DNA from 2 places in the Liberiplasma polymorphum genome. Region 2 is predicted to be linked to the other one. Evidence: a T-box and tRNA genes for the amino acid it is inferred to sense, from the RefSeq annotation. Region 2 holds a T-box; the other holds one or more tRNA genes.
The links. A T-box is a leader RNA that pairs with one kind of tRNA and senses whether it is charged. The one in region 2 lies ahead of trpS (tryptophan--tRNA ligase), so its partner is inferred to be a tRNA-Trp.

Region 1 (19,914 bases), on a different contig from region 2:
TCACACAAATTATTCACCTGATGCAGATCCCGAGGCGACTATGGAAGCCTATATCAAGCGTGTAAAACCGTTGAATCTAATGGGGTTAATGTTCACAGATCATGTTGATTTTGATACACCTGTAGAACTTTTTCATGAAGAGATTAACTACAATAAATATTATGAAAACATACAAAAATTAAGAAAAACTGTAGATTTTCCAATCTATATGGGTGTAGAAATTGGCTATCAACCACACTTAAAAAAAAGACTAGATGATTTTTTAAATGCGTATCCTTTTGATTTTGTAATTAGCTCAATCCATGTTGGTGACGGGTTAGATTTTTATAATGGAGACTTCTTTATCAATAAAACCCAAGATAAGGCATATCGCCGATATTTTGAAATTTGTTTAGACGCGGCTAAATCCTACCAAAATTACGATGTTTTTGGTCATTTAGATTATATTATTCGTTATGGTGATTTTAAAGAAAAACGTTATGATTTTAGTATATATAAAGATATTATTGATCAAATTCTTCTAACCATTATTAAAAACAATAAAGCCATTGAAGTTAACACATCAGGCTTACGTTATGGGTTAGGTGTAATGCATCCAGTTAAAGAGTTAATTCGCCGATATAAAGAACTTGGTGGGACTATGATTACTATTGGATCTGATGCACATAAAGTAAAAGACCTTACAAAAGATTTAGATCAAGCCATTAGTATTTTAAAAGAAGTTGGATTTACACACTTAACGCAATATAAAAACAGAACACCCTATTTTATAAAAATATAAATAAAGCCATTTGGCTTTTTTTATTGCTAATTGCTAAAACCTTTTCTATAATTAAATAGAATGATTTTATTATTACAAGGAGATAACAGGATGAATGAAGTAAAATGGTTAAATAAACAACTAAAAAGAAATAAGATGAGTGTACAAACATTATCGGATTTATCAGGGATTGACGTTTATACAATCCTTTTTTACTGTAAAGGAAAAGTCGAGATGACAGAAGAACATAAAGTCACGCTTGGACAAATATTAAATCAACCCTTCTACCAAGATAATATTTTAGAAAAACACTACAGACCAAAATCAGTTACCGGTCTTTTAAGTGTAAAAAAATTAACTGGAAAGAAAAAATTTATCTTAAGTGATTTAAGAAGTGCTATTCACACCGTGTTTAAGACCTATTTACCTATTGCAAAACCAATGCTTATATTTTTAATAGTTACATTAGGTCTAGCTTATTTAACGGATCAGTTCGCGACAGAAAATCTACTTTATAGTGCGATTATTCCAATCACTTTACTTGTTTTAGTCTTTTTATCAACCACTGAAAAACCATTCTCGGTTATGGATATCTTAAAATTCGTGGTTTATGGTGGATTATTATCTATTTTAATTGTAATAAGTGTAAGAGGAATTGTTGGATATCCTGAAGGTTTGTTGGGAGAATATTTAACAGGGTTTTTAGAAGAATTTGCTAAAATCTTAATCGTTATCTTATTATTGAAGAAGTTTAAAATTATAACTGTTAAATCTGGACTATTAGTTGGTTTTGCGGTTGGTGCTGGTTTTGATTTATTTGAAACTGCTGATTATGGATTTATGGTGTTTATTGAAAATCTTGACTATGGAGAGATGTATGGGGTGCTTACAGTTAGAAATCTCTATGCAGTCTTAGGAATTGGCCATCACTTTTGGACTGCGCTACTTGCGGGGACACTCGTCTATATTAACAAAGAAGAAAAACTACATTTCAAACTCCTTTTTAAACCGGTTTTTATTCAAATGTTTATAATTGTCGTATCGTTACATGCATTTTGGAATTATTCAAGCGGATTAAATCACTCAGGTGATGCAATCATTGGATATATTATTATGTTGATAGTCATGATTGTAAGTACATGGATGTTTTTAAAACTATTTCAAGTAGCACATTATGAAGAACGATTTAATGAACACGTCATTAAATTGAACATTAAGTCAATCCCAGTTCCTGAGCAAGTTAGTTTAGATCAAGAAGAAAATAGCCTTAGTTAAACATCCGAAATTAACATAGACATAAACTTGAAAACATGCTAAAATAATTGTGGTTTGGAGGATTAGCTCAGTTGGGAGAGCACCTGCCTTACAAGCAGGGGGTCAGTGGTTCGAGCCCGCTATCCTCCACCACTATATAAATCACTTAGGTGATTTTTTTTATTTTAGTGCTATAATAGCTTAAAGGGAGGTATTATAATGGATGAATCAAAAATTGCTCAAAAAGGACCATATTTTGTAGAAGTCGAAGAGGGAAAAACATACTTTTGGTGTCGTTGTGGCAGAAGTGATAATCAACCGTTTTGCGATGGTTCTCACAAAGTAACTACTTTAAAACCTGAAAAATTTACAGCTCTAGAAACTAAAAAAGTATATTTATGCGGATGTAAACAAACAAAAAACGTACCATATTGTGACGGTACGCATCATAAATTATGAGTAGAAAAGTTCATTGACCAATGAACTTTTCTTTTTTATAAGACTAAAGTTGTATTATAGATTTTTACAAATAAGCATTCAATTATGAAAGCGATTTATTCTTTAAAAAGTAATCATATTTGATTGCTCAAACGCTAGAATTAGTCATTATAAAAATTATATATAAGCAAAATATACAATAACCATAAAACTGTCAGTGAACGCTTTCTTTAGAAAAATGATTGTTTTTGTTGATAGGATATTTCCTTTTAGTTATAATGATTAACGCGATTGAGAGTTAAAAGTTGTATTATAGGAGGAATGACCATGAACGCATGGAAAAACTTTAAGCAAGGGCATTGGAATGAAGTAATAGATGTCCGTGATTTTATACAAAAGAATTACACCGAATTTACTGGTGATGAGTCATTTTTAGAAGGACCAACTAAATCTAGTTTAAGTTTAAATGAAAAATTTTATGAGTACTTGAAATTATAAAAAGAAAAAGGTGGCGTCATTGAACTTGATACAAACGTGGTTTCATCTATAGTATCTCACGATGCAGGTTATATAGATCAGTCTATCGAAACCATCTATGGACTTCAAACAGATAAACCGTTTAAACGTGCTTTTCATCCATATGGAGGCATTAATGTCGCTGTGAAGGCTGCTGAGGCTTATGGGTATCATATTAATGAAGAGTTAAAAGAAATCTTCACAAAGTACCGTAAAACTCATAATCAAGGGGTTTTTGATGTTTACACACAAGATGTAAGAAAAGCAAGGCGCTCAGGAATTGTAACAGGATTACCTGATGGATATGGTCGCGGTAGAATTATTGGTGATTATCGCCGTGTTACGCTTTATGGTGTAGACCGTTTAATTGAGGCTAAAAAAGAAGAAAAAACGCGTTATAATTATCCGTTAAATGAAGAAAATATAAGAATGAGAGAAGAATTACAAGAACAAATTAACGCTTTAAACGAGTTGAAAACATTAGGGACGCTATACGGTTTCGACCTTTCTCGTCCAGCTGAAAATGCACAAGAAGCCATTCAGTGGTTATACTTAGGGTATTTAGCTGCAGTAAAAGAACAAAACGGAGCCGCAATGAGTTTAGGACGAACATCATCGTTTCTAGATATTTATATTGAACGTGATTTACAAAACGGGGTTATTGATGAAGTTCAAGCACAAGAACTAATTGATCACTTCATTATGAAACTACGCATGGTTCGTTTTGCCCGTACACCTGAATATAATGAACTCTTTACAGGTGACCCAACTTGGGTTACTGAAAGCATTGCAGGGTTGAGTAATGATGGACGTAGCTTAGTAACTAAAACTTCATTTAGATACTTACAAACTCTTTATAACTTAGGGACTTCTGCAGAACCAAATCTTACAGTTTTGTACAGTGACCAATTACCAGAAGGGTTTAAAAACTTCTGTGCAAAAGTTAGTATTGAAACAAGTAGTATTCAATACGAAAATGATGATGTCATGCGTCCAAACCATGGAGATGACTACGGCATAGCCTGTTGTGTATCGCCTATGAGCATCGGAAAAGAAATGCAGTTCTTTGGGGCGCGTGCTAATTTAGCAAAAGCATTACTTTATGCATTAAATGGCGGTAAAGATGAAATCACAGAAGAGCAAGTATCGCCTATTGAAACAGTCATCCAAGCGAATTACTTAGATTATGAAGAGGTTATGTCACGTTTAGATAAAGTACTTGATTGGTTAGCTAAAACTTACGTAAGTGCATTAAATGCTATTCATTATATGCATGATAAATACGCTTATGAAAGAGTGCAAATGGCTTTACATGATGCCGAAGTCATCCGTAATTTTGCAACAGGTATTGCAGGACTGAGCGTCGTTGCAGATTCCTTAAGTGCGATTAAATATGCTAAGGTAAAACCCATCTATGATGAAAACAGTGGATTAATTACAGACTTTGAAACAATTGGAGAATTTCCATTCTATGGAAATAATGATGACAAGGTCGATCAAATTGTAGTTGAATTAGTAAATACATTTATGGAAAAACTTAGAAATCAATATACTTATAGAAACTCAGTACCAACGATGAGTGTTTTAACAATTACATCTAATGTAGTTTATGGAAAGAAAACAGGAAACACACCAGATGGTAGAAGAAAAGGTGAAGCATTTGCACCCGGTGCAAATCCAATGCATGGAAGAGATCATTCTGGCGCATTAAAATCATTACTATCTGTATCAAAAATTCCATGTGAAAGTTGCCGAGATGGTATTTCAAACACATTTACGATTGTTCCAGATGCTTTAGGTAAAAATGAATACTCAACTAAACTAGAACAAGTAGCAAGTCAAACGCAAAGAGTCAATTTAGTGAATATTTTAGATGGTTATTTCCGTAGTGGAGGATACCATATGAATGTTAATATATTAAACCGCGAACAATTAATTGATGCATACAATCATCCCGATAAATATCCTAACCTAACCATACGTGTTTCGGGTTATGCAGTTAACTTTTCAAATTTAACCAATGAACAAAAGCGTGAGGTTATTGAAAGAACATTCCATGAAACCATCTAATCAAGTAGCTAATGTTCATATGGTAGAAACATTCGGGATGTTTGATGGTCCTGGAATACGTTATGTACTTTTTTTACAAGGATGTCCATTTCAATGTCAGTTTTGTCATAATAGGGATTCTTGGAGCCAAGATGTGAATACTTTAATGAGTATAGATGAAATTCTAGACGATTATAGTAAGTACCAATCGTTTTATCAAAAAGGTGGCATTACTGTGAGTGGTGGAGAACCATTACTTCAAGCAGATTTCGTTTTAGCATTATTTAAAAAAGCAAAAGAAAAAGGGATTCATACCTGCCTTGACACATCTGCGGCATGTTTTAATCCTAATAAATTACAAGTGATAGATCAATTGCTAGAAGTTACTGATTTAGTTTTACTTGATATTAAACATATGGATGATGATGCCCATAAAATCTTAGTAGGTTCTAGTAATAAAAATGTTTTAGCTTTTGCACAGTATTTAAATAAAAAACAAGTACCTACTATTATAAGACACGTATTAATACCAACCATCAATAGTGAAGAAATCATGCTTAAACAACTACGTACATTTGTTGATACACTAGATAATGTTTTAGATATTGAAATTTTACCTTATCACTCACATGGTAAAAGAAAATGGTTGGATATGGGATTAGAGTATCCATTAGAACACATTCTTGAACCAAGTAAAGAATTACTAGAAGATGCAACCAGAATATTACAACCATTTAAAGCAAACCAAAACATAACTCTAAAAAAACACATCAATATTAAAGGCTAAAGGGCTTATGCCCTTTTCTTTTTATATAACAAACAACCGTATATGGCTATTCTAAGATATTTTTACTTTAAGTTTTCATTAAAGATGGTATAATAGATTTAGATATGAAGAAAACAAACCAGCTATTTATCAAATTACACGATAAAACCGACATTATGGGAGGCATTTGTATGTATAAAATAGATGACACTTCAAGAATATTAACTGTTATAGGATTAATTTGGGAAGGCTTAGCAATTATGTTTTTCGCAATTGGTGCGATTATTTTAAGACAAATGGCGTCCATTCCAAAAGAAGATTTATTGGCTGAGGGTATGTTAGAAATTGAAGCAGATTTATTCTTAAATATTACAAATGTTTTTAGCATTATCTTTATTGTTATTGGAGTAGTACTAATAACAGTCTTCTTAATTAATGTCGTCATATTCACCAAGCTTATTAACCAAAAATATACCGTTGAACAAGCACGATATGTCTATATCTATCAAGCTGTTTGGGGTGGTGTGAGTTTGTTATTTAATACAGTTACTGGAATCCTTTATTTAATCAGTGCTGTATCAGCACAAATGAAACAAAAATTATTAATTAAAGTAAGTGAGGATAAATAAATGGAGTGGGCAGAACTATTACCGATACTATTGCCAATTATGGCAATTGAACTCGCAATTAGAATCTATGCAATAATTGATATTTATAAAAAAGAACGCAACGTATTGTATATACCTAAGATAGCTTGGGCAATTATTGTTGGACTCGTTACATTTGGATGGGTCGCATACTTTTTAGCAGGTAAAGAATCATGAGTGTATTATTAAAAGTAAACAATCTAACGAAGTATTATGGTGATTTTTTAGCACTAGACCACGTAAACCTAACGATTAATAAAAACGAAGTTTATGGATTTATTGGGCAAAATGGTGCTGGAAAAACAACAACTATTAACATAATATTATCGTTATTAAATAAAGATGATGGAGACGTCATTTTTTTAAATAATACGATTGATCATAAAGATATGAAATATAAAAATCAAATTGGGTATGTACCAGATGTACCTAATTTTCCTTCATATTTAAATGCTTATGAGTTTTTATCATTTGCCTATGATTGTTATGATTTAGATGTTTCTAATAAAGATACGCGCATCAAAGAAGTCTTAGCTGAAGTCGGATTAGAAAACACTAAGAAAAAAGTAAGTGGTTATTCACGTGGAATGAAACAAAGACTAGCTATTGCTCAAGCGTTAATTCATAAACCTATATTGTTAATTATGGATGAGCCAACTAGCGCATTAGATCCGCTAGGAAGAAAAGAAGTCATTGACATTATAAGAAATTTAAAAAGCCAAATGACGGTATTTTATTCAACACATATTTTGGAAGATGCACAAAAAGTATGTGACCGTATTGGGCTAATTGATAAAGGAAAAATCATCTTAGAAGAATCCATTCAAACAGTTATAAAAAAACGACATGCGATTGGGCATTATTTAGAGGCAAACATTACTAATAGCGCATTGCTTGAACTCATTCAAGCTTCGACTTTTACAATTGATGAACGCCTTCATGAGACTGGGATTGTTTATTCATTAAAAAAACCAGCGTATCACATGAGTTTATTAAAGTATCTAATTGATAAAAATGTAGAAATTTTGACGTTAAAAAAACATGAGAAAACTTTAGAAGACGTGTTTATTGAGGTGTTACATGAAAACAATCATTAAATATGATATGAACTATATGAAAAAAACGTCAAAATTTTTAGTTATCGGCATACTCGGTATATTTTTAGCAGGACTTAGTACAATAACAGCTAAGTACTTTAATCAAATTATGGAATATGCTCTAAGACAAGAAGGAATAGAAATTACCTTACCACCTTCTACTGTAAATGAAGCATATGTTCAATTTTTTACTAACTTTACGCAGATATATTTTATGGTAATTCTATTTATTGGTGTTGCTTATTTTACACACGATCTTACAAAAGGACATTATCCGCTAATATTTAGTAAACCTATTAAACGACGTGACTATATACTATCTAAAAGTTTAATATTTTCATTAACAATTGTAGTTAGTTTAGTTCTTGCCAGTGTATTTTTTGTCTACTATACTTATATACTCTTTGGAACATTTGATTTTATAAAATTCTTGTTTGCATTAACTGCATTTACTGTATATATCCTACTTATTGTTCATTTCGCACTTTATTTTTCTACACTATTCAAGAACTATTTAACGCCACTTGTCCTTAGTTTAGCAGTCTTCTTCTTGTTTTCTACACTTTCAATATTTGATATGGGGTTATTTAAGTATATGCCATATCAGTTAATGGGGTATAGTATGAAGATTATGAGCGAAAATATCATACCCCTTGATATTTGGATAAGTATTATCTTGTCAGTAGGTATAATAAAGTTGTTGATTTATCTTAGCATTAAGCGCTTTAGTAAGCGCTCGTTGGTATAAAAATAAGAACTAGAAATAAATAATTTCTAGTTCTTTTCTTTTAAAGCTTTAATAAATAACTCTGCGGTTTTAAAGTTAGAGGCTAGTGGAATTTGGTATACATCACTTAACCTAAATAATGCTGATACATCTGGTTCATGCGGTTGTGCTGTTAGGGGATCTCTAAAGAAAAATATCATGTCTATTTCACCATTAGCAACACGGGCACCAATTTCTTGGTCACCACCTAGTGGACCGGATTTAAAACAGTGGACATTTAATCCTGTAGATCGTTGAACTATAGATCCTGTTGTACCTGTTGCGAAAAGTTCATAACCTCTTAACACCTCTACATACTTCATACAGAAGTGAACCATATCATCTTTTTTCTTATCATGTGCTATTAAAGCAATTTTCATCGAACCACCTCTATACTATTATAAGCCATTTTCATTACTTTATATCAAAATTATTGTGCTATAATATAACAGGTGATAAAAATGTATGAAAAAAACTATAAAATGGAACGCTTCTATACCGATAAACATAAGAACTTACTCATAGGACAAGTATTTCATTTTCTAAACGATATTATGGAATACAATGCAGATAGCTATGGTGCTGGCGAGGATTACCATATTAAAAGAGATTTAGCTTGGGTATTAGTTGAATATGATATAACTATTCATCAATTGCCAGTTGCAGATCAAGAAGTAATCATAGGGACATTACCTTATTCATTTAAACGTATGTTTGGCTATAGGGTGTATCACTTTAAGGATTTAAATGGAACCCTATTAATAGAAGGTAAAGCCAAATTTGTTCTAATTAATATAAAGACAAAAGAACTTGTAAAACCTGATAAAGCATTACTCAGTTTGTTTAAAGATGCACACCAAGAACCGGTTGCTTTACCTTTTGACAAAGTAGAAGCAACCAAATCAAATCTTTTATATCAGAAAAAGACTCAAGTGTTGCATACACATATCGATGTAAATGAACACATGAATAACGCTTATTACGTTGATTTAGCGTACAATTTTTTAGATGAGGATACATTAAAATCATCTCAAATTAAACGCATTAAAGTAGCCTATAAAAAAGAGGCATTAATCAATGAAAATCTCTTCATTAACTACTACCTTGAAAATAATGGCTTACTTGCAGATATTACAAATGGAAAAGATACATTTTGTACAGTATATTTTATAAAATAAGCGCGATATGCGCTTTTTTATTGTTCCAAATAGGCTTTTAGTAAACGGTTAATTTTATCGATATTAATAAATCTGGATTCCCTTAGTAACTCTTTACCTTCTGAATAGATAAGTACAGTAGGTACACTAAATATAACGTATTCACCTCTAAATTGATCTATATCATCTACATAAATTTGGAACTGTTCAAACTGATCTAAATACTGAACACGGTTAAGTAAATGGTCATTAATCATTTGACATGTTGAACACGAATGTGTTTTGGCCACTATCATCACTAAAGGGCTATTTAAAATGGATTGCACTTCATTATAATTGATTATTGTTTTCATAGGTCACATCCTCTTTATAGTTAGTATAGAAACTAATTTTATATTTGTCAATACAATTACTTTATAATAGCGTGGTTTAATTGAAAAAAAAGGTGTAATATTGTATTATAAGACTATAAACAATAAAGGAGCGATAACATGAAGTATGAAGTTTCTAATATGACATGTAATCATTGTAAAAAAAGAATTGAGGACACTTTAAGTGAGTCAGGTGTTTCAAAGTTTGAAGTATTACTTGAAGAAAAAGCACTCATTGTCAGTTCAAATGAATTAGATGATGAAGCGATAAAATCATTAATAATGTCTAAAGGTTATGATATAAAATAAGCGAGAAATCGCTTATTTTTTTAACCAAGAAATTTATTTAAAAACCGGTTGATTTTAAAAGGGTGCTTTGATATAATAAGATAGCGCAAAATAGGTGCGCATTCTCGGAGGGGTAGCGAAGTGGTTAAACGCGGCAGACTGTAAATCTGTTCCTTAGGGTTCGGCGGTTCAAATCCGTCCCCCTCCACCATTTCTAGGGGTGTGGTGTCAACGGTAGCACAGCGGTCTCCAAAACCGTTAGTACGGGTTCGAATCCTGTCACCCCTGCCAATTTATATCCTTTAATTAGGTAAAAAAAACAGCTTTTAAACCCCGCATATTTATAAGCTGTTTTTTTTATGATTATAGAGCGTTTACTTTCATGTAAACGCTTTTATTTTTGCCTTTATTATGATATTATTATACCGATATCAATACACTGGAGGACTAGTATGATTAAACTAAATGGGAACGAATTAACATTAGAAGCCTTTATTAAAGTGACCAGAGGATATGCTTTAGTAGAAATAGATGAAGCGTCTAAAAATAAAGTCACAACCTCGCGTGAAACAATAGAAAAAATTATAGACAGTAAAAGTGTAGTTTATGGAATAAATACAGGATTCGGTAAGTTAAGCGATGTTCGTATTTCATGTGATGATGTTGATCAGTTACAAGAGAACCTTTTAAAGAGTCACGCTTGTGGCATTGGCAATATCTTTAGTGAAGAAATTATACGTGGGATGTTATTGCTACGTGTTAATGCATTAATAAAAGGCTATAGCGGCATAAGATTAGAAACCGTCATGAAAATGGTGACTTTTTTAAATGAAGGTATTACACCAATTGTTTATGAACAAGGTTCACTTGGGGCAAGTGGGGATTTAGTACCACTTGCACATATGGCTTTACCACTTATTGGACTTGGTGAGGTATTTTATAAAGGGGAAAGATTATCGGCGGTTGAAGCGTTGAAACGAGCAGATATAAAACCGCTAGAATCATTAAAGGCAAAAGAAGGGTTAGCACTCATTAATGGTACACAAGCTATGACGAGTGTTGGGGCGCATGCACTTTATGATGCATTCAATCTTCTCCATACTGCTAATATCTCTGCAGCCTTAACATTTGAGGCGTTAGAAGGGATTATAGACGTCTTTGATGAAAAGATTCACCTGATAAGAAATCAAGAAGGTCAAATTGAAATCGCCAAGCAAATGTTGCATTTACTAGATGGCAGTAAAAACGTGACCCATCAAGGTGATAAACGCGTTCAAGATGCCTATTCTTTAAGATGTGTACCTCAAGTTCATGGGGCAACACTAGATACACTTTTATTTATTAAAGACAAAGTAGAACGTGAAATGAATGCAGCCACAGACAATCCAGTTGTATTTGATGATGGAAAAGCGCTTAGTGCTGGGAATTTTCATGGACAAGTCATTGCTTTACCAATGGACTATCTAGCGATTGCTGTAAGTGAAATTGCAAACATTTCAGAGCGTAGATTAGAGCGTTTAGTTAATCCCGCACTTAATCAAGATTTACCACCATTCTTAGTAAAAGACAAAGGGCTTAACTCGGGATTTATGATTATTCAATATACAGCTGCTTCTTTAGTGAGTGAAAATAAAGTATTATCCCATCCGGCTAGTGTTGATTCGATTCCTTCAAGTGGAAATCAAGAAGATCATGTATCAATGGGGACAATCTCTGCAAGAAAAGCACTAAAAGTTATAGAACAATCAAGACAAGTTGTTGGTATGGAAATATTAACCGCTTTACAAGCACTAGACTTTAGAGGAAAAGATGGACTTAGCCCAATCCTAAAAGATGTTTATAAAACGGTAAGGGCGTTTGTACCATTTATAGAAAAAGATACTATCATGCACCCTTATATTGTTAGCTGCGAAACCCTAATTAAAGAAAATAAATTCTATAAGGAGGGAAATCCATGGATAATACATTCATAAAAGCGCATCAACTGTTTACATTAGCTGATATTTTTCCAACATTACCAAATAAAGTAGCATTTGAAAAAGGTATAAGAAGAGCACCAAAAAGAAACTTGAACTTAACTGAAGATGAAGTCGTTTTAGCTCTTCAAAATGCATTAAGATATGTTCCGGAAAATTGGCATGAACGATTAGAGGAAGAATTTTTAGATGAACTATTAACCTATGGTAGAATTTATGGCTATCGTTTTAGACCAAAGTCGCTGATTAAAGGAAAGTCTATAGATGCTTATGTTGCAAATACATTAGAAGGGAAAGCCTTCCAAGTAATGATTGATAATAACTTGGATTTTGATATTGCCTTATATCCATATGAGCTAGTGACGTACGGAGAAACAGGACAAGTCTTTCAAAACTGGATGCAGTATCAACTTGTTAAAAAATATTTGCAGGTTCTAAAAAAAGATGAAACATTAGTCATCATATCTGGCCATCCCCTTGGAATTTTTAAATCATTTGAACATGCACCAAGAGTGATGTTAACTAATGGATTAATGGTTGGACTATATAATGATTTAGATAACTTTAACCGTGCGGCAAGTTTAGGTGTAGCTAATTACGGTCAAATGACTGCAGGTGGTTGGATGTACATTGGACCACAAGGCATTGTTCATGGAACATATTCTACACTACTAAATGCTGGAAGAAGTAAATTACAAATACCGAACGATCAAAACTTAGCTGGGGTTTTGTTTCTATCCAGTGGACTTGGTGGTATGAGTGGCGCACAAGGAAAAGCCACAAAAATAGCAGGTGGGGTTGGATTAGTCGCTGAGGTTGATTTATCTCGTATTAAAACCCGCTATGAACAAGGATGGGTAGATGAAGTTACAAAGACACCCCAAGAAGCTTTTGAACGCGCCTCTTACTATAAAAATAAGAAAAAAGGTGTGAGTTTAGCTTATCATGGTAATGTAGTAGAACTACTAGAATACGCCGTTTCCCATGATATTCATATCGAATTGTTAAGTGATCAAACAAGTTGTCACAATGTTTATGATGGTGGTTATACACCACAAGGTTTATCATTTGAAGAACGTACTAAATTGTTAAAAGAAGATCAGGCACAATTTATTGAGAAAGTTAAAGAAGGTCTTGTTAGACATTACCATGCAATTTTAGCATTAACTAAAAAAGGGACTTATTTCTTTGATTATGGTAATAGCTTCATGAAAGCCGTTTTTGATGCTGGTGTTGTTGAAATATGTAAGAATAAGAAAAACGACTTAGATGGCTTTATATGGCCAAGTTACGTAGAAGATATTATGGGCCCTGTACTGTTTGATTACGGGTATGGGCCGTTTAGATGGGTCTGTTTATCTGGAAAAAATGAAGATTTAGATAAAACAGATAAAGCCGCAATGGATGCTATAGACCCCAATAGACGTTTCCAAGATTTAGATAATTACAATTGGATTAAAGATGCTAAGAAAAATGCCCTCGTTGTGGGTACAAAAGCGCGTATTTTATATCAAGATGCTTGGGGTCGTATGAATATCGCCTTAAAATTTAATGATATGGTGAGAAATGGCGAAGTCGGACCAATTATGTTAGGAAGAGACCACCACGATACAGGTGGGACTGATTCACCATTTAGAGAAACCTCAAATATTAAAGATGGTTCTAATATTATGAGTGAGATGGCTACCCATATATTTGCTGGAAATGCTGCTAGAGGAATGAGTTTAGTTGCACTACATAATGGCGGTGGTGTTGGTATCTCAAAAGCAGTTAATGGTGGCTATGGTATGGTATTAGATGGAAGTAATCAAACAGATGAGATATTGAAAAGCGCCATGCTATGGGATGTTATGGGCGGTGTGTCAAGAAGAGCTTGGGCTAGAAATCCACACGCTATAGAAACTAGTGCTATATTTAATGATAAAAAAGACGGTCATATTACCTTACCTTACCTGACCGATGAAGATCGTCTTAAGAAATTAGTTAAAAAACATTACATTAAAGGAGGCTACTAATATGAAACGTATTGTTCAATGTGTCCCTAATTTTTCTGAGGGAAAAGATTTAGAACTTATTGATAAAATTGTAGAACCACTTAAGAATCAAGAAGGATTCAAACTAATCAGTTATGAGCCAGATAAAGATTATAATCGCACAGTAGTAACCTTACTAGGAGACCCATCTTCAATGATTGAACCGTTGATTAAGTTTATGGCTAAAGTAACTAAACATGTAGACATGAACAAGCAAAAAGGGGAACATCCCCGTATGGGCGCAACTGATGTGGTGCCTTTCATACCAATTCAAAATATTACCATGGAAGAATGTGCAGAAATTGCTAACGAAATGGGCAAACTCATTAGTGATACACTAAATATTCCTGTATTCATGTATGCCGAAGCTGCAAAAAAAGCGGATAGAAAAAGTTTACCATCAATTCGCAAAGGCGAGTTTGAAGGAATGAAAGATAAAATAAAAGAAGAAAACTGGCATCCAGACTATGGAAATCCTGAAATTCATCCAACAGCGGGCGTTACAGGTGTTGGTGCGCGTATGCCGTTAATTGCCTACAATATTGACTTGGCTACAGAAGATATTGAAGTTGCTAAAAGAATCGCAAAAGCGATTCGTGGTTCAAGTGGTGGATTTAAACATATACAAGCAGGTCCCGTTTATTTAAATGAAAGAAAACATGTACAAGTCACGATGAATATTTTAAACTATAAACAAAACCCTATCTACCGTATCTTTGAAACAGTCATCATGGAAGCGAAACGTGAACATGTTGAAGTGCCTAATACAGAAATCGTAGGACTAATTCCAAAAGATACAATTCTTAGATCGTTAGAATATTATTTTGATGTACATAATATTAAGCATGCACAACCGCTTACTATTGAGCAAATTACCGCATTTGCAAAAGAGTATTTAAAATTTAGAGACTTTGATACACTTAAAATTATTGAAGCCAATATGGAGTGATTTTATGAAGGCTAGTCTTATCGTATATAACATTGGCACTTTATTAACACCTAAAAACGTGGGAAACCCCTTAAAAGGGCCATCTATGAATGATGTCATTCAACTTGAAAACGCCTATATTGCGATTAAAGATGATAAAATTATTGAAGTTGGCATTGGTGATTTTGATCGGTATAAAAATCATGATACAATATTATTTGATGCTGACGGAAAACTCGTTACACCAGGCTTAATTGATGCGCACACGCATATTGTCCATGCAGGTAGTAGAGAATATGAATTTGAAAAGAAAATGCGTGGTGTGCCATATTTAGATATCTTAAAAGAAGGCGGAGGCATACACAGTACAGTTAAAACAACCCAACAAGCAAGTGAAGAAGCCTTATATCAACAAGCCTATAAAAGTCTAAACATCATGTTACTAAACGGAGTTACTACCGTTGAAGGTAAAAGTGGATATGGTCTTGAGGAAGCTACAGAAATAAAACAATTAACCGTACAAAAAAAACTAAATGAAGATCATCCTATAGATATTGTTGGAACATTTATGGGTGCCCATGCCATACCAAAACTTTACGAAGATAATCGAGAAGCGTTTATACAGTTAGTCAAAGATATGTTACCGAAAGTTAAAAAAGAAGGCTTAGCAGAGTTCGTAGATGTTTTTTGCGAAGATGGCGCATTTACAAAAGAAGAAAGTGAAAACCTATTAAAAGAAGCCATTACACAAGGCTTTAAAGTAAAAATACACGCAGATGAAATTAAAGCCTTAGGTGGTGTTAAACTAGCTTGCGACTTAGGAGCAACGAGTGCAGATCATCTAATGGCAATTAATGAAGAAGGCTTAGTGGCGCTATCTTCCAGTCATACTATCGCTACAATATTACCTAGTACTTCGTTTTATTTAAATAGTCAATATGCACCAGTAAGAGAAATGATTAACCGTAATATTGCCATAGCTTTAGCAAGTGATTATAATCCTGGTAGTAGTCCAAGTGAAAATTTCTTGTTTACATTAAATTTAGCAGCTATTCACCTTAAGATGAGTCCATTTGAAATTCTCACAGCAGCAACAATTAACGCAGCCTTCGCTGCAGGTAGAGAATCAGATAGAGGGATAATCTCAAAAGGTTATGCGGCAGACTTAGTTATCTATGATGCGCCGAACTGGCCTTATGTACTATATCACTTTGCAACTAGTCATGTACAACATGTTTTTAAAGCCGGTAAACTAGTCGTAAAAGATAAACAATTATACAAGGAGGAAACCCAATGAAACTTGTAGATTTAAGTGTTAGAGAATTTGTAGCAGAAGTGGATTCTGCCTCACCAGCACCTGGGGGTGGAAGTGTCAGTGCAGTGGCTGCTTCAATGGGCGTTGGATTAATTAGAATGGTGGGTCACTTAACCATACCAAAGAAAAAATTTCAAAAACTAGATGAAGCCATTCAAGAAAAAATTATTGATGCACATGAATCAGTAAAAACACTCGAGTTAAAACTTATTGATTTAGTTGATAGAGATACCGATGCATTTAATGCGATTATGGAAGCCTATCGATTACCAAAAGATACAGACTCTGAAATTAAGAAGCGTACTAAAGCAGTTGAACAAGCAACATTAAAAGCCATTGAAATTCCAGAATCCATCGCTAATATAGCCTTAGAAGCTTTACGTAAAATTGGGGCGATTTGTACTTATGGAAATAAAAATGCATTATCTGATGTCGGGGTAAGTGCTTTAATGTTATATGCTGGTCTAGAAGGGGCTTGTTTAAATATTTTAATAAACCTTTCAGGCTTAAGTGATGAAGCGATGAAACAAGATTTTACGCATAAGGTAGATGCGTTGATTAAAGAAGGGAAATCGCTTAAAGAAGACGTTTTAACAGAAGTTCATCAAAGCTTAAAAGCTGGAATTTAAATTATATGATGGGATTGATACAATGAGTAAAAATGCGTTTGTGACCTTTGTGATGAGAAACGATTCTTTTATTCCTGGGGCGCTTGTTTTTGCTTATGGACTAAGAAAACAAGAAACAACTGCCGATATAATATGTATAGTTTCTGAACAGGTATCACAAAATGGAATTGAAGCCTTAAAAGTTTTATTTGATGATGTTATTTCTTTAGCAGAAATTTTTGTTCCACATAAAGAACGTCACGAACGACAAGATCGTCCATTCTTATTCACAAGATTTAATGCTTTACGATTAGGTAAAGATGGCGACTTAGGAAAAGCTTACGAAAAAATCATTATTGCGGATGCTGATTTGCTTCCAATTAGAGATTATGATACTTTATTTACACTTCCTGCACCGGCGGGTGTTATTAATGAGAAAAAAGAGTATTGTATGGAATATCACGATGGTAAATATATTATTCCAGATTCAGTATATGTTGATGGAACATGGATTTGGCATCGTGTATATGAAAAATATCCTATGGGAACACGCATTCCAAAAGAAATTACCGATCGTGTAAAAACAGATTATCAAAATATGGGCATGAATGCAGCATTATATTTATTTGAGCCAACTATGGATTTATATGATGAAATTTTAAATGACGTTAATCAAGTAACTACACAAAAAGAAATTAGTAATTATCCATGGCCAGAAATGCAATATATTACAGCTAAAATGAGTGGTAAATGGCATAATATGGACCTAAAGTACTCTTCGTTTAATGGGTATCCATTACTTGATGTATTAAGAGGAATTCATTATGCAGGATTAAAACCATGGCAAATGAAGCATCGTAGTATTAAGCATTTTGCAAGAACAGAAGATTATAAGTTATGGTATGCTGTATACATTCAAATGATGAAAGAATACGATGAATTAATGAAAAATACTAAACTTAAAAAATTAGATAAAGAAATTCATTATTTATTAGAAGATGATCGATATGTTTTCCATCAAAAATATTTACCGAATCTCATACACCTGTTTAAGAGCTAGTTTTACTAGCTCTTTTTACTTAATTACCTTGACAGATAGAGTAATATTTGTTACCGTTTATATATAAGTATTTTAAAGGAGTAAACTCATGAATAAACATCCACTCGGTGAGCTAATCGCAAACGCAATCAGTCATGGCATTGGTGTCTTGCTATCAGTATCTGCCTTAATCGTACTAATCTATAATGCTCATGACACAAATACACTAGTTGGGACATTAATATTTAGTATCAGCCTAATTTTACTGTATTTATCAAGCACACTTTATCACTCGTTTCCACCGAGTATGAAGCGTGTGATTGCAGTATTTCAAAGACTAGACCATAGTGCAATCTATATATTAATTGCAGGAACATATACACCATTTGTGATTATATTATTACCTACAAGAGCAGGTTACACACTATTAACCGTTTTATGGCTAATAGCCTTAATCGGAATTACACTTAAGTCAATTTGGGTAACAAAATACCACGTTTTACATTTAATCATGTATTTATTAATGGGATGGAGCATAGTAGCAATCTGGCCAAATGTGTATGAAGTTATTCCTCAAAGTGCATTATACTTTCTAATTATTGGTGGAGTAAGTTATACTGCAGGTGTAGTATTCTACATTAACAGATTCAAATACGCACATTTTATTTGGCACTTATTTGTACTTTCAGGTTCAATATTTCACTTTTTAGCTATATATAATTTATTATAAGGAGATTTGTATGGAAAAAATTGGTTTTATAGTAGACAGCACATGTTATTTACCGCAAAAATTTTTAAAAGATAACAAAATTCAAGTTGTCTCACTCAATGTCATTGATGGAGATGAAACACTAAAAGAATTAGAAATTGATAATGATTTTGTTTTTAAAAGACAAGATGAAAAAGCGCGCTTAACTACTTCTCAACCTTCGCCATCTGAATTTGTAACAGCGTACGAAGAATCATTTAAAGCAGGTAATACAAAAGTATTGGTACTAACCATTGGCCAAGGACTTAGCGGGACCTATCAAAGTGCAATTTTAGCTAAGAATATGATGAAAAATCCTGATGATGTTTATGTATTTGATTCAAATAATGCAGCTTATGGGAATGAGTTACTTGCAATGGAAATTGTATCGATGATTAAAGCAGGTAAATCCTTCGAAGCGATTATTAAACGTATGGATGGCTTATTTGATAAAACCTATTTAATGTTTACAGTAGAAAACTTGTTCTCACTTCAAAAAGGTGGAAGATTATCAAAAACACAAGCTATGATCGGGACGGTATTAAAAGTTAAACCGGTTATTAAAATTGTTGAGGGTAAACTAAAACTTTATCATAAAGAGCGTACACATAAAAAACTTCATCAATTTTTCATTGATGAAATTAAAAACGATCCAAATTTTGGAGAAAAGAAAAAACTTCACATTCGTTTGATTCAAATAGATTCAGTTGAGAATTTAACAGCGGTTGAAGCACTCATTAAAGAAAACTTTAAAAACGTCGCACTTACAGTTCAAGACTACCTTGGGCCTGTATTTTCTATCCATGTAGGTCCTAAAGGATTTGGACTTTCTTGGTTCTTTGAATAGGCATTAATTAATGCCTATTTTTTTTTATCATGGTATAATCATGATAGATAGGAGGCGAGTTATGCTTTATTTTAATTTTATGAATCCTTATATAATCTATCTAATCTATAACTTTATTACATTATTTACTATATATTTAGTTTTTAAAAAGAAAACATTTATTGTTAGATACAAGAAACTCATTTGGATCTTTATTACAATTATACTTATATATACTCAATTTACCCGCTATATATATCCGCTAATTATGGGGACTTTCACAACGCAAGAATCATTACCTTTTTTTATCTGTCGTATTTCAGCACTTGCTT
Region 2 (11,697 bases):
ATATAAAACAGTAACTGAATGAGTTTCCATACGGTTTAATAGTTTTTCACGTGCTTGTATAACGTGTTTAATCATGTTATCACCTCAAAAGCATTATATCATGAAGTGACTTATTTGATAAGCCATAAAATGATACAATAGCCAATTGATATGAATGATAAAAAAAAGAGTCTTTCGACTCTTTAAATTATTTCCCTAAAGCTAAGTATTTAATTGTATGAACCATTTGAGCAACATAGCTCATTTCGTTGTCATACCATGCTAAAACTTTAATAAGTTGGTTCCCATCAGTCTCTAAAAGTGATGTTGATTGTGCATCAAATAATGAACCAAAATGCATCCCAATAGTATCACTTGAAACAATTGGGTCTTCAGTGTAACCAAATGACTCGTTTGCTGCTGCTTTCATCGCTGCATTAACTTCTGCAATCGTAACTTTTTTCTTAAGTTCAACCACGAAGTCTACTGCAGATCCTGTTACTGTAGGTACGCGTAATGCCATTCCGTCTAATCTACCTTTTAAGTTCGGTAATACTAGACCAACTGCTGCAGCTGCACCAGTAGTTGTTGGAACGATATTTTCTGCTGCTGCACGTGCGCGGCGTCCATGAATACCTTTAGCATGAGGCCCGTCTAATGTGTTTTGATCATTGGTATAAGCATGGATTGTTGTCATATATCCACGTACGATTCCAAATGCATCATCTAATGCTTTAGCCATTGGTGCTAAACAGTTTGTAGTACATGATGCTGCAGAAATAATTTCTTCTGTTCCATCAAGTGTTTCATGGTTAACATTATATACAACTGTTTTAACATCACCTGAAGCTGGTGCACTAATAACAACTTTTTTAGCCCCTGCTTTAATATGTTTAGATGCTTTTTCTTTAGAAGTAAAGAAACCTGTACATTCTAAAACAACATCAACACCAAGTGCTGCCCATGGTAAGTTTTCTGGGTCGCGTTCTGCATAAACTTTTACTTCTTTACCGTCTACGATAATTGAACTACCTTCAAATGAAATTGAATCTTGTTTATAACGTCCTTGTGCCGTATCGTATTTTAATAAATACGCTAAGCTTTCTGCATCTGTAAGGTCATTTAATGCGACAATTTCAAAATCTTTGTTATCTTGCATTAAGCGGAATGCTAAACGTCCAATACGTCCAAATCCGTTAATTGCTACTTTTACTGCCATTGTGTTTCCTCCTATAATATATAAATTATCATACAGGTTTATTATAGACAAAAACCCTACAAAATACAACCGATATCGGCGTTTTAAAAACGTTTTCAGTTAAATATCAACGCCTAGAGTAATACGTAAGATTGTCCCGATGAAAAATGATAATGTGGCAACACCTAAGCTAATTAATGCCATTTGTGTAAATCGTTTTTTAAAGGATAAGTTTAAAGCCACACTCATATAATAATTAAATACAAATATAATAACCATTGCACTTGTTAACATAATTGCAAGTGAGTGAAAAGCATTGTTAAGTAATATATAAGGTAAGATTAAAATAGTCACAACCACTAAGTAAGCCGTCCCTGTATAAACACTAGATTTTAATGCATTTTGATTCCCTTCTGCTTTACTAGATAAGTATTCGCTTGCAGCCATACTTAAGGTGGCTGCAATTCCAGTAATTAATCCCGAAAGTGTAATAATAGTATTATCTGTTAGCGCAAAACTAAGTCCTGCTAGGGCACCTGTCAACTCAACGAGTGCATCGTTTAATCCTAAAACTACGGCACGAATATATTTTAATCGTTCTTCACTTAAAGATTCAATCAAACTGTCTTCGTGCTCATCTTCTTCTTGTTTTATGGTAAGGGCTTCTGGGATTGATTCACTTAATGATTCATAGACTTCTTGTGCAACGTCTTCTCCACGTTCCATTAATCTAACTACAAATGTAAATCCAAATATTATGTTTAATAATTTATAAAAAGCAATTTTCATGCGGTTTGGTTTTACTTTTATGTTTGTATATTTCTCCCAAACCTGTGCATGTTCTTTTTCTTGGGCAGCGATTTTTAGTAATATATTTTTATTCTTTTTATCTTTTACTCTAGCAGCGATATTTTTATAAATATAGTATTCGGTGACTTCATTTTTTTGCATAGATAGAATTAACTTCTTCTGCTCTTTTGTAATGGTTGTCATCATAACCTCCTATAAAATAAACTTATAAATATCATACACCAAAATCATATAAAAAAAAACGCCTTCCGGCGTTTTATGATTGTTTTGACATTTCTTTTTGTTTTAGTTCTTTAAAGTAAAGTTCTAAAGCGTGGACGTAATCACAGTCTTCCCCTTTATCACATGTAGTACACATAATAATTTCTCTTAAACGTTTAGGTATAAAGGTACGGATTTCATCTTCATTATAACCAACTTGCATTTTATTATCTTCAATGATAATCGGTCTTCTTAATACACTAGGATTACTAATAATAAAATCAGTTAGTTCTCTCATGGACATGTCATCTATATCGAGATTTTGATCTTGAAATACTTTAGAGCGTGTAGAGATAATATCTTCAAAACCATTCTCAGTGTTTTTTAACATGAGCATGATATCTTCTCTTGTAAGTTTAATGTTGAATATATTTTTTTCACGGTACTCAATACGGTGTTCTTCAAACCATTTTTTGGCTTTACGGCATGATGAACAACTTGGTGTAGTGTACATTTGAATCATGGATGTACCTCCTTTATTAAAGTAAGTGGCTTACCAAAAGTTTATTTCATGTTAATTATAACACAATTTAGAAAAATTTCAAAAAATATTTTATGAAAATGCTTGCATCGATTTAAGATTTTTTTTCTTTGGTATGTTATAATACTTAAGGTATCTTATTATAACAAATGGAGGCACATTTATGAAGTGGAAATTAGAAAATTTATACGAAAATTTAGAGGCTTGGGAACATGAATATAATAGACTCAAAGAAATCATTTTAGAGTTGCCTTCTTTCCAAGGTAAGTTAAATGATTTTCAGACCTTTAAAACCTATTATACCTTACAACGTGAAGTGGCTTTAAAAGCTCATAAACTCTATCAATATGCCGCACTAAAAAGTGATTTAAATCGTAAAGTAGTTGAAAATGCAGCGCGTGTGCAAAAGATGGGTATTTTACTTAATGATTTATCACGTGCAACAGCATGGGAATCACCAGAAATTTTAAGCATAGGTAAAGAAACTGTGTTAGGATTTTTAGATAATGATCCTATGTTAGGACAATACCGTTTTCCAATTACAAAGTTATTTCATCAGCAAGCTTATGTCCTTGATGAAAAAAGCGAAGCATTACTTTCGAACTATCGCCAATTATCCAGTCAAGGGGCACAACTATATAATGCCTTAGCTATTGCGGATAATACGTATAAAGAAGTAACTTTATCTGACGGCGAAACCGTTAAGATAACAAGTGGGAATTACCGTAGTTATTTAGCAGATTTGCAAAATCCAGATGACCGTGAAATTGTATTTAAAGCGATTTTTGATCATTACTCAGAACATAAACATACTTATGCGCAAGTTTATAACACGGTATTACAAGCAGACATAGCAAGAATGAAAGCACGTAATTATAGTTCAACCCTAGAATCCTATTTGTTTTCTAACAACATAGACCCTGTAGTTTATCAAAACTTAGTGGATGTTGCTAAAGAAAATACTAATTTATTGAAAAGATATTATGCGATTAGAACCCGTGTTTTAGGACTTGATAAACATCGCACATTTGATCGTTTTATGCCTTTAGCAACAAGTAAGAGTAAGTTCAACTATGATGAAGCAAAAGATTTATTTTTTAATGCTATTGATCATTTAGATGATACCTTTAAAGCTAAAGCTAAAGAAGCGCTAGAAGATGGCTATGTCGATGTATTTGAACAAGAAGGAAAAGCAACAGGTGCTTATTCATGGAGTGCGCTTGATGAACATCCGTTTATTTTATTAAACTATGATGATACATTAAATAGTGTATTTACCTTAGCGCATGAAGCGGGACACTCAATGCATTCACTATTCTCTCATGAAGCTCAACCAATCCCAACACAAAGTTATACTATTTTTGTAGCTGAGATTGCTTCTACTTTTAACGAACATCTATTACTTGATTATTTTATTAAAACAAATAAAGGCACAACTGAAGACAAAATTACTTTGTTACAACAATCTATTGATGATATTATGGGGACATTTTATAGACAAACCTTGTTTGCGGCTTATGAACTTGAAGCACACAAACTTGCAGAAGCTGGGACGCCTATTACTTATGAAGCGTTATCAAAAATTATGGTGGATTTATACAAACACTTTTACGATATTGATATTACTGAAGAGCCCGGTAAAGAATATGTTTGGGCATACATCCCTCATTTATTTAATACACCATACTATGTTTATCAATACGCAACGAGTTTTGCGGCAAGCTTGAAACTTTATGAGCTTGTTAAAGAAGACCCATCAAACATTGAAAAACATATGACCTTGCTTCGTGCAGGTGGCGATGACTTTCCTGTTGAACAAGTTAAGAAAGCTGGTATTGATTTAACCAATAAAGATGCCTTTACAGCGGTTGTTAACCGTTTAGAAACATTACTTGATGAATTAGAACTTGCGTTAAACGAATAATTCGTTATAATTAAATTAACATGATGATTAGGAAGAGTACTATTATCCTTCTTTAAGAAGCGAGTTTAGATTGGTGAAAGCTAAACAAGAAGTTAATAGGAATGGGCCTATGAATGACGTTAATAGCGTCCGTATGACTGCGTTAAAGTCTAAAGTGCTAGTGAAAACTAGAACTAAGGTGGTACCGCGATTATACGCCCTTAGATTTTCTAAGGGCGTTTTTTTATTAAAAAGGAGTGATAAAATGAAACATATTGTATCTGGAATTCAACCAACTGGAACTTTAAATATTGGGACTTATTTGGGAAGTATTAAAAACTTTGTACGATTACAAGAAGAATTTAGTGACCATCATTTTTTCTTATTTATTGCAGATTTACACGCCATTACAGTGCCTCAATCACGCAGTGATTTAAGGAAGACAATTAAAGAACTCGCTGCCCTATATTTAGCTTGTGGATTAAATAAAGAACGTTTAAGTTTATTTGTTCAATCAGAAATTGCGGCACATTCTCAGATGAATTATTTACTACAAACATTTACTTATATGGGTGAATTAGAACGCATGACTCAGTTCAAAGAAAAGGCACAGCGTCAAGAAAAAGGGGTGAGTAGTGCGTTATTTACTTATCCAGTTTTAATGGCTGGGGATATTTTACTTTATGATGCAGAATTTGTTCCTGTTGGGGATGACCAAAAACAACATTTAGAATTAACACGTGATATCGCAGAACGTGTTAATAACCGAGTTGGTGAGTTTTTTGTTGTACCAAAACCAATAATCCCTAAAGTGGGGGCACGTATTATGAGTTTAACTGACCCGACTAAAAAAATGAGTAAATCAGATGACAATGTTAAATCGCGTATTTTACTGTTAGATGATGAGGCTATAATAAGAAAACGTATCATGAGCGCAGTTACTGATAGTGATACTAAAATACGTTTTGATAAAGAACTTAAACCAGGTATTAGTAATTTAATGACGATTATGAGTGCCATAACAGGTGAAGATATTGAATCAATTGAATCCACATTTAATGACAAGACTTATGTGGAATTTAAAACCGCTGTGGCTGATACGGTTGTTAATGAGTTAGTTCCAATTCAAAAGCGTTTTAATGCGCTCCTTGCCTCTGGTGAAATTGACCAAGTCCTTGATGAAGGGCGCCAACATGCTGAACTTATTGCGCTTAAAAAGATTTTCAAATTTAATCAAAAATTAGGATTAGGTAGAAAAAGATAAATAAAAAAAGTGTTGTTTAATTTAAACAACACTTTTATTTTAAATTGAACTCGGTAATGAGACGATCAATTGCTTTTAATGCTTCTGCTTCGTCATCGCCTTTGGCTTCAACCAAAATGAGTGAGCCACGGTTAATTCCCAATGATAAAACACCCATGATTGATTTTAAGTCGACACTATTGCCTTCATAAGTTAATGTGATTTGTGATTTAAATTCATTTGCTTTAGCTACAAGCATTGTAGCTGGTCTTGCATGAACCCCTTGATCATTTGAAATGATAAATTCTTTTCTCATCTTATGTTTTCCTTTCTAAAGCCTCTTTTAAAGCTTGATAGATTTCTTCGTTTTTTTCTTCTACATAAAACTTTATGGTATCACCAACAATATTAATTCCCACTGCACCTTCTGCTTTTAGAAGTTGCATGTTGGTGTGTTTCATGTCTTTTATTTTAACATTAATTTTATTTCGTTTAAATGAAATTTCCTCTATATTGTTATCACCAAATGCGTTTAGGATAATTGCAATATCTAATTTTTTAGGCGCTGGTTTTTTTAGTTTTTTGAATAGTAATAGACTAATGAGCAAAACCAATAAAACTATACCTATGATAATGGATAATTCAAGCGGTCCTAAATTTGTAAATGTTAACACCATGTGATCGCCACCTTTTGAATGATTATTGTTTCTATTTTAGCACAGTTTATTTATTTTTGAAATTAATTAGTGTATAATTACATAAAGATTTCAACAAAGCTACGAGGTGTAAAATGCAGAATTTTATAGAATTATTGAAATATATTATTATTGGGTCGGTTCAAGGGATTACAGAACCATTACCGATTTCTTCTAGTGGTCATTTAGTTATCATCCAAACCTTCTTAGATATGCCTACGGTTGACTACTTTTTAGAAATCGTGTTACATTTTGCTTCATTAATTGCCATATTGATATTGTTTAGAGTAAAAATACTTGCTTTAATAAAAGGCAACATTGCTTATGTATTTAAACGTGATGAAACTTATAAACATGATTTTCATTATTTTTTATTAATATTAATCGGTGTTATTCCCGCAGGCCTTGCAGGGTTATTATTTAAATCTTTCTTTGAAGGGTTTTTAACGTTGCTCGCTGTTGGAATTAGTTTACTATTTACTGGATCATTTTTGCTGATGGTTCAAAAACAAAGTATTGAAAATACAAAAGAAACATTGTCCTGGCATGATGCTTTAACGATTGGATTATTTCAAGTCTTTGCTTTGCTTCCAGGGATTTCACGTAGTGGGAGTACGTTTATTGGTGGGTTATTTAAGCGTGTTAAGTTTGAAAAAGTCGTCGAGTTCAGTTTTATGATGTACATCCCTATTAGTATTGGAACGATGGTATTAGAGCTATTTGAAGTTGAAACCTTCTCGCGTTATAATGGCTTAGATATTTCACTCGCATTTATTACAAGTGGTTTGTTTACCTATTTTGCGTTTAAATGGTTTATTAACGCTGTTAAACAGGGTAATTTAAAATATTTTGGATACTATTGTTTAGCTGTGGGGTTAATGAGTATTGGATTATATTATTTAATGTAAAGGTGATTATATGAACGTTGTTATCGCAAATGATAAAAAAAGTATTTTGGATCATTACTTTATTAGAGGGCAAGTTTTTGTGATTGAGCAAGAGATTTCTTGGGCTTTAGAGTTTGATGATTGGGATTATGAGGCAACATTTTTTGTTTTATATGATGAAGATGCACCTATTGGTGCAGCTAGACTGTATAAAAATAAAGTTGGTCGTGTGGCAGTTTTAAAAGAACATCGCCATAAAAAAGCAGGATCGGTTATCATGGATGCTGTTGAAGCCTATGCTAAAACACAAGGAATCAAAACTTTAGAATTAGGTGCACAATGTTATATTATTCCGTTTTATGAAAAATTGGGTTATGTCGCTTATGGAGATATATTCTTAGATGCTGACATAGAACACCGAATGATGAAGAAAGAAATATAAGAGCATTAAGCCATTTTAAATCAAAAAAATTGTTTATAATGGGTTATAGAAAGAGGTTTATATGGACAAAGTAATCGAAGCAATTATTGAAATACCAATGGGGACTAAAAACAAGTATGAGATTGACAAAGAACGCAATCGTATAAAATTAGATCGTGTATTATATTCTCAAATGACTTATCCTGCTGAATATGGTTATATTGAAAATACGTTAGCTGAAGATAATGACCCTTTAGATATTTTGGTAATCGCAAGTACTAAAACATTCCCTGGGTGTATTGTTGATGCAAGGGTAATTGGGTATTTAGATATGATGGATAATGATGAAAAAGATCATAAAGTTATTGGTGTAATTGATGCCGATCCAAGATTTAGTCATATCCATGAAATCGGTGATATTCAAGAACATTTACTAAGAGAAATTAAACATTTCTTTAAAACCTATAAAGATTTACAACAAAATAAAAAAGTTGAAGTGTTTGAGTTTCACGGTAAAGATGAAGCAGTACAATTAATTGATGATTGTATAAAAAGGTATCAAAAAACGAATAAGGAGGAATTGTAATGCCTAACGAAATTAAGATGGTATTTGATAATCAGTATCACGGGATTATAACTGGACATCATGGTTCTGCACAAGTCGGCCCGGCTGAAGGTGCACTAGCTGCCTATGATATGGTACTTGGAGGTTTAGGTGCATGCTTAAATCACACATTTCAAACTGTTGCAGACAAAAAACGTTTAAAATTCCAAGCCGTTAAGTACGATATTACAGGTGTAAAACGTGAAGAAGTTCCAACTTGGTTAAAAGAAGTTACGGTAAATGTTGTTATTACCGGGGCTGATACAGAGAAAAAAGACGCTTATTTAAAAGCGATGGAACTAGCAAACGAGTACTGTAGTGTGTATCAAACATTGAAGCACGTTGCAAAAATGGAAACAAACGTCACATTTGAATAATGAAAAAAAGCACTTAATTGTGCTTTTTTTATTTGCATACTTATCCTATAGAAAATCTCTTTTAATCATGAATAGTACTATTTTGTACTATATTTGTGATAAAAGCATCTTAATTTTAAATAGTGTCCGTAAAGAAAAAACATTTAACCATTTTAAAGAATTAACACTGATAAGCTATGTGTTAATCATTGGTGGCATTGTTCGTTCGGTTGTTCAATATAGCGCTTTAGTCTATATTTTTTCATTTGTTGAAACGGATAATGTTAGATTGAATTTTATTGTATATAATGGGTTTTTAATGGTAGGATTGATTGTTTTGTTTATAACAAAAGTATTTGAGTACACACATTATTATGTAAATAGAATTAATGTTAAAAGAGATGACTTATAACTTCTTTATGATAAATAGAACTAGATTATTTTAATTAATTGAATTATGATTAAAGTAAGTAAACTTACGGCTTAACTAAAGGGGTAATAGAATTATTGTTTAATCAATAATTCAAGTGGATCTTATGAAGAAAGTTTTTATATTATTATTGATTTTTGTTTTATCTAGTGTTTTGTATGGGTGTCCTCCAGAAGAGGAACCGGACTACTTAAGCAATAAGGATTTACTAAATTATGTTCATATTGATTTATATCAGTACTATGAAGATGATGAAAGTATCATTGTTTTTTTAGTTGATCAACCCAACCTTTACTTTAGCAATATTTATTTTAGTAGTACTTCTTTTGAGATTTTAAATGCTTCCGCTTTTGGAAGATCTCTAACCGAAGAAATCATTGATGGCGTTCTATATTACGGTGTTGATTTTACTGAGATTAATTTAGAAGATAATCCCTCGTTTTACTTATTTTTAAGTGTAACAAAGTCCAGTTTATTTGAAAGTCTTGCATATGATGATTATTTTAAATCTAATATTGCCCTTAATCAAATGGAGCTAATTTTTAATTATGATATATCACTTGAGACACAAGATAAGCATGACTATATTTTTTATGTCCACGAGAACTTGGGTTCGTACATGCATGAAACCTATCGTTTTGATGTTTATAATAATGTTGATAGTTTATTAGAAAATACTAATATTAATACGGTTTATTTGCCTTTTTTAAATCAAGAAATTGTTGCACTTAAACCTGAAATTTTGTATTATCCTTACTATGATACAATATTTATAAATGGCTACAACTTTAGTGTCCGTATTGAGGAAAGTGATACGCCTTTTTCATATAATGTTGAAGAAAAAACCATTCATACATTTAACGGTATAGCGTTCACGTTAGTTAAAGAAAGACACAATATATATTCGATTACTTTCTTTGTGACAGAAGATGACACAACATTTAAATATCACTACTATGGTGTTTCTATAAGTGCGTCTGAAATTATTCATTTTATTGAATCGATTCATCCTTACACAGTTGAGGATTAAACCTATTTAGTTAGATACGACTACTTACTGTGAATTAGACAATAATAAATGGAATATTACTAGGGGGATTTTATGGACAGACATATAAGACTAACAGCTTTAGGGATTGGTCACTTTTTTATTGATTTACTTGGAATATATTTGATTAATGTTCAATTTAGGCATTTATCATTTCCGTCAATTGCATTATATTTTATCATTTATAACCTTGTTGCTTTTGGACTACAACCATTTATCGGTTTTTTTGCGGATGTAAAAAAGAAGTATTTGGACATTGCAGTTTTAGGGCTTGTTTTTGCAATGGTTGCTTTATTGTTTAAAGAATTAGGGTTAGTTATGATTCTTTTGTCCACCTTAGGTAATGCGATGTATCATGTCGGTGGTGGTGTCTTATCGATGAACTTATATCCTAATAAAAGTGCCCCTGCAGGTATTTTTGTCGCACCTGGCGCTGTTGGGGTGTTTTTGGGGGTATATCTTAGTATGATTAGTCCTGATTATGGCTTCATTATTGTTGGGCTAGCTTTATTAAGCTGTGTTAGTATATTTGTGTTATTTGATCAATATAAATTAGCCCATTCTTATCGCAAGATCCAACCTAAGGTTGGCTTGCTTATAACACTCATTTTGTTTGTGGTGTTAACGCGTGGGTTTGTCGGTTCTTTTTTATATTTTGGATGGAAAGGGGATTTATTTTATAGTGTCTTACTTGTTATAAGTATCTTTTTAGGTAAATTCTTTGGTGGTGTTTTAGGCGATAAGTTTGGGTATAGTAAAATTGGTGTTTATGGCTTAATTATTTCTGTGCCCCTTTTAATATTTGGTATTAATCAACCTTTGTTAGGTTTAGCAGGTGCGTTTATGTTTAACTTAACTATGGCTATTACATTATTTTTGATTATTGAAAGTTTAGGCGTTTATAAAGGCGTTGCATTCGGATTAACAACGCTTACTTTAGTTGGAGCTTTTATTCCGTTTCAATTAGGGTTTTCAATTAATGTTGGAATTTGGTATTATAGTAGTATCAGTGTACTCATTTTAAGCGCTGCTTATGGTTTACACAAAGCTGTTAACTTATATGAACATAGGAAAGGGGATCAAGTAATATGATACCAGTAGGATTAGACGTCGCAGTAGGACCAATGATATTTTTAGGCGTTATGATTATCATTTTAGCTGTCATTACAGTGCTAGCATTAATTGTAGGTGCAATATTTTTAATTCGTTACATCGTTAAATCATCAAAAAACAAACATGCTTAGTGATATTTTATTCACATTGTTTTTAGCCTTAATATTAACTATTGTTATTGAAGTATGTGTGGTTTGGGCGTTAAATTTTAAAGATAAAATATTTATTATAATCGTTATCTTAGTTAACGTTATAACAAACCCTTCCT

Region 1: it encodes a tRNA-Trp, which carries the amino acid that the T-box ahead of trpS (tryptophan--tRNA ligase) is inferred to sense. The anticodon was not compared.

The regions. Positions count from the first base shown of each region.
Region 1 is NZ_JBIOAG010000014.1:22,573-42,486, reverse strand. Features, by position in the region: gene ACHAJD_RS04855 (histidinol-phosphatase HisJ family protein) at 1-781, shown strand, start outside; gene ACHAJD_RS04850 (PrsW family glutamic-type intramembrane protease) at 872-2,035, shown strand; tRNA gene ACHAJD_RS04845 (tRNA-Val) at 2,092-2,167, shown strand; gene ACHAJD_RS04840 (CDGSH iron-sulfur domain-containing protein) at 2,234-2,473, shown strand; partial or broken gene pflB (formate C-acetyltransferase) at 2,780-5,038, shown strand; gene pflA (pyruvate formate-lyase-activating protein) at 5,025-5,804, shown strand; gene ACHAJD_RS04825 (hypothetical protein) at 5,975-6,412, shown strand; gene ACHAJD_RS04820 (PLDc N-terminal domain-containing protein) at 6,413-6,607, shown strand; gene ACHAJD_RS04815 (ABC transporter ATP-binding protein) at 6,604-7,527, shown strand; gene ACHAJD_RS04810 (ABC transporter permease) at 7,511-8,275, shown strand; gene mgsA (methylglyoxal synthase) at 8,302-8,673, opposite strand; gene ACHAJD_RS04800 (acyl-[acyl-carrier-protein] thioesterase) at 8,755-9,471, shown strand; gene ACHAJD_RS04795 (thioredoxin family protein) at 9,489-9,803, opposite strand; gene ACHAJD_RS04790 (heavy-metal-associated domain-containing protein) at 9,942-10,130, shown strand; tRNA gene ACHAJD_RS04785 (tRNA-Tyr) at 10,237-10,320, shown strand; tRNA gene ACHAJD_RS04780 (tRNA-Trp) at 10,326-10,400, shown strand; gene hutH (histidine ammonia-lyase) at 10,562-12,082, shown strand; gene hutU (urocanate hydratase) at 12,064-14,100, shown strand; gene ftcD (glutamate formimidoyltransferase) at 14,102-15,067, shown strand; gene hutI (imidazolonepropionase) at 15,072-16,343, shown strand; gene ACHAJD_RS04755 (cyclodeaminase/cyclohydrolase family protein) at 16,340-16,990, shown strand; gene ACHAJD_RS04750 (glycosyltransferase family protein) at 17,013-18,029, shown strand; gene trhA (PAQR family membrane homeostasis protein TrhA) at 18,118-18,738, shown strand; gene ACHAJD_RS04740 (DegV family protein) at 18,749-19,603, shown strand; gene ACHAJD_RS04735 (TMEM164 family acyltransferase) at 19,665-19,914, shown strand, end outside.
Region 2 is NZ_JBIOAG010000046.1:300-11,996, reverse strand. Features, by position in the region: gene ACHAJD_RS08895 (aminopeptidase P family protein) at 1-75, opposite strand, end outside; gene gap (type I glyceraldehyde-3-phosphate dehydrogenase) at 188-1,198, opposite strand; gene ACHAJD_RS08885 (VIT1/CCC1 transporter family protein) at 1,298-2,170, opposite strand; gene spx (transcriptional regulator Spx) at 2,244-2,711, opposite strand; gene pepF (oligoendopeptidase F) at 2,893-4,653, shown strand; T-box leader at 4,668-4,858, shown strand; gene trpS (tryptophan--tRNA ligase) at 4,898-5,896, shown strand; gene ACHAJD_RS08865 (HPr family phosphocarrier protein) at 5,931-6,191, opposite strand; gene ACHAJD_RS08860 (hypothetical protein) at 6,193-6,552, opposite strand; gene ACHAJD_RS08855 (undecaprenyl-diphosphate phosphatase) at 6,666-7,478, shown strand; gene ACHAJD_RS08850 (GNAT family N-acetyltransferase) at 7,489-7,899, shown strand; gene ACHAJD_RS08845 (inorganic diphosphatase) at 7,961-8,464, shown strand; gene ACHAJD_RS08840 (OsmC family protein) at 8,464-8,859, shown strand; gene ACHAJD_RS08835 (hypothetical protein) at 8,927-9,250, shown strand; gene ACHAJD_RS08830 (hypothetical protein) at 9,375-10,298, shown strand; gene ACHAJD_RS08825 (MFS transporter) at 10,371-11,408, shown strand; gene ACHAJD_RS08820 (hypothetical protein) at 11,405-11,560, shown strand; gene ACHAJD_RS08815 (hypothetical protein) at 11,553-11,697, shown strand, end outside.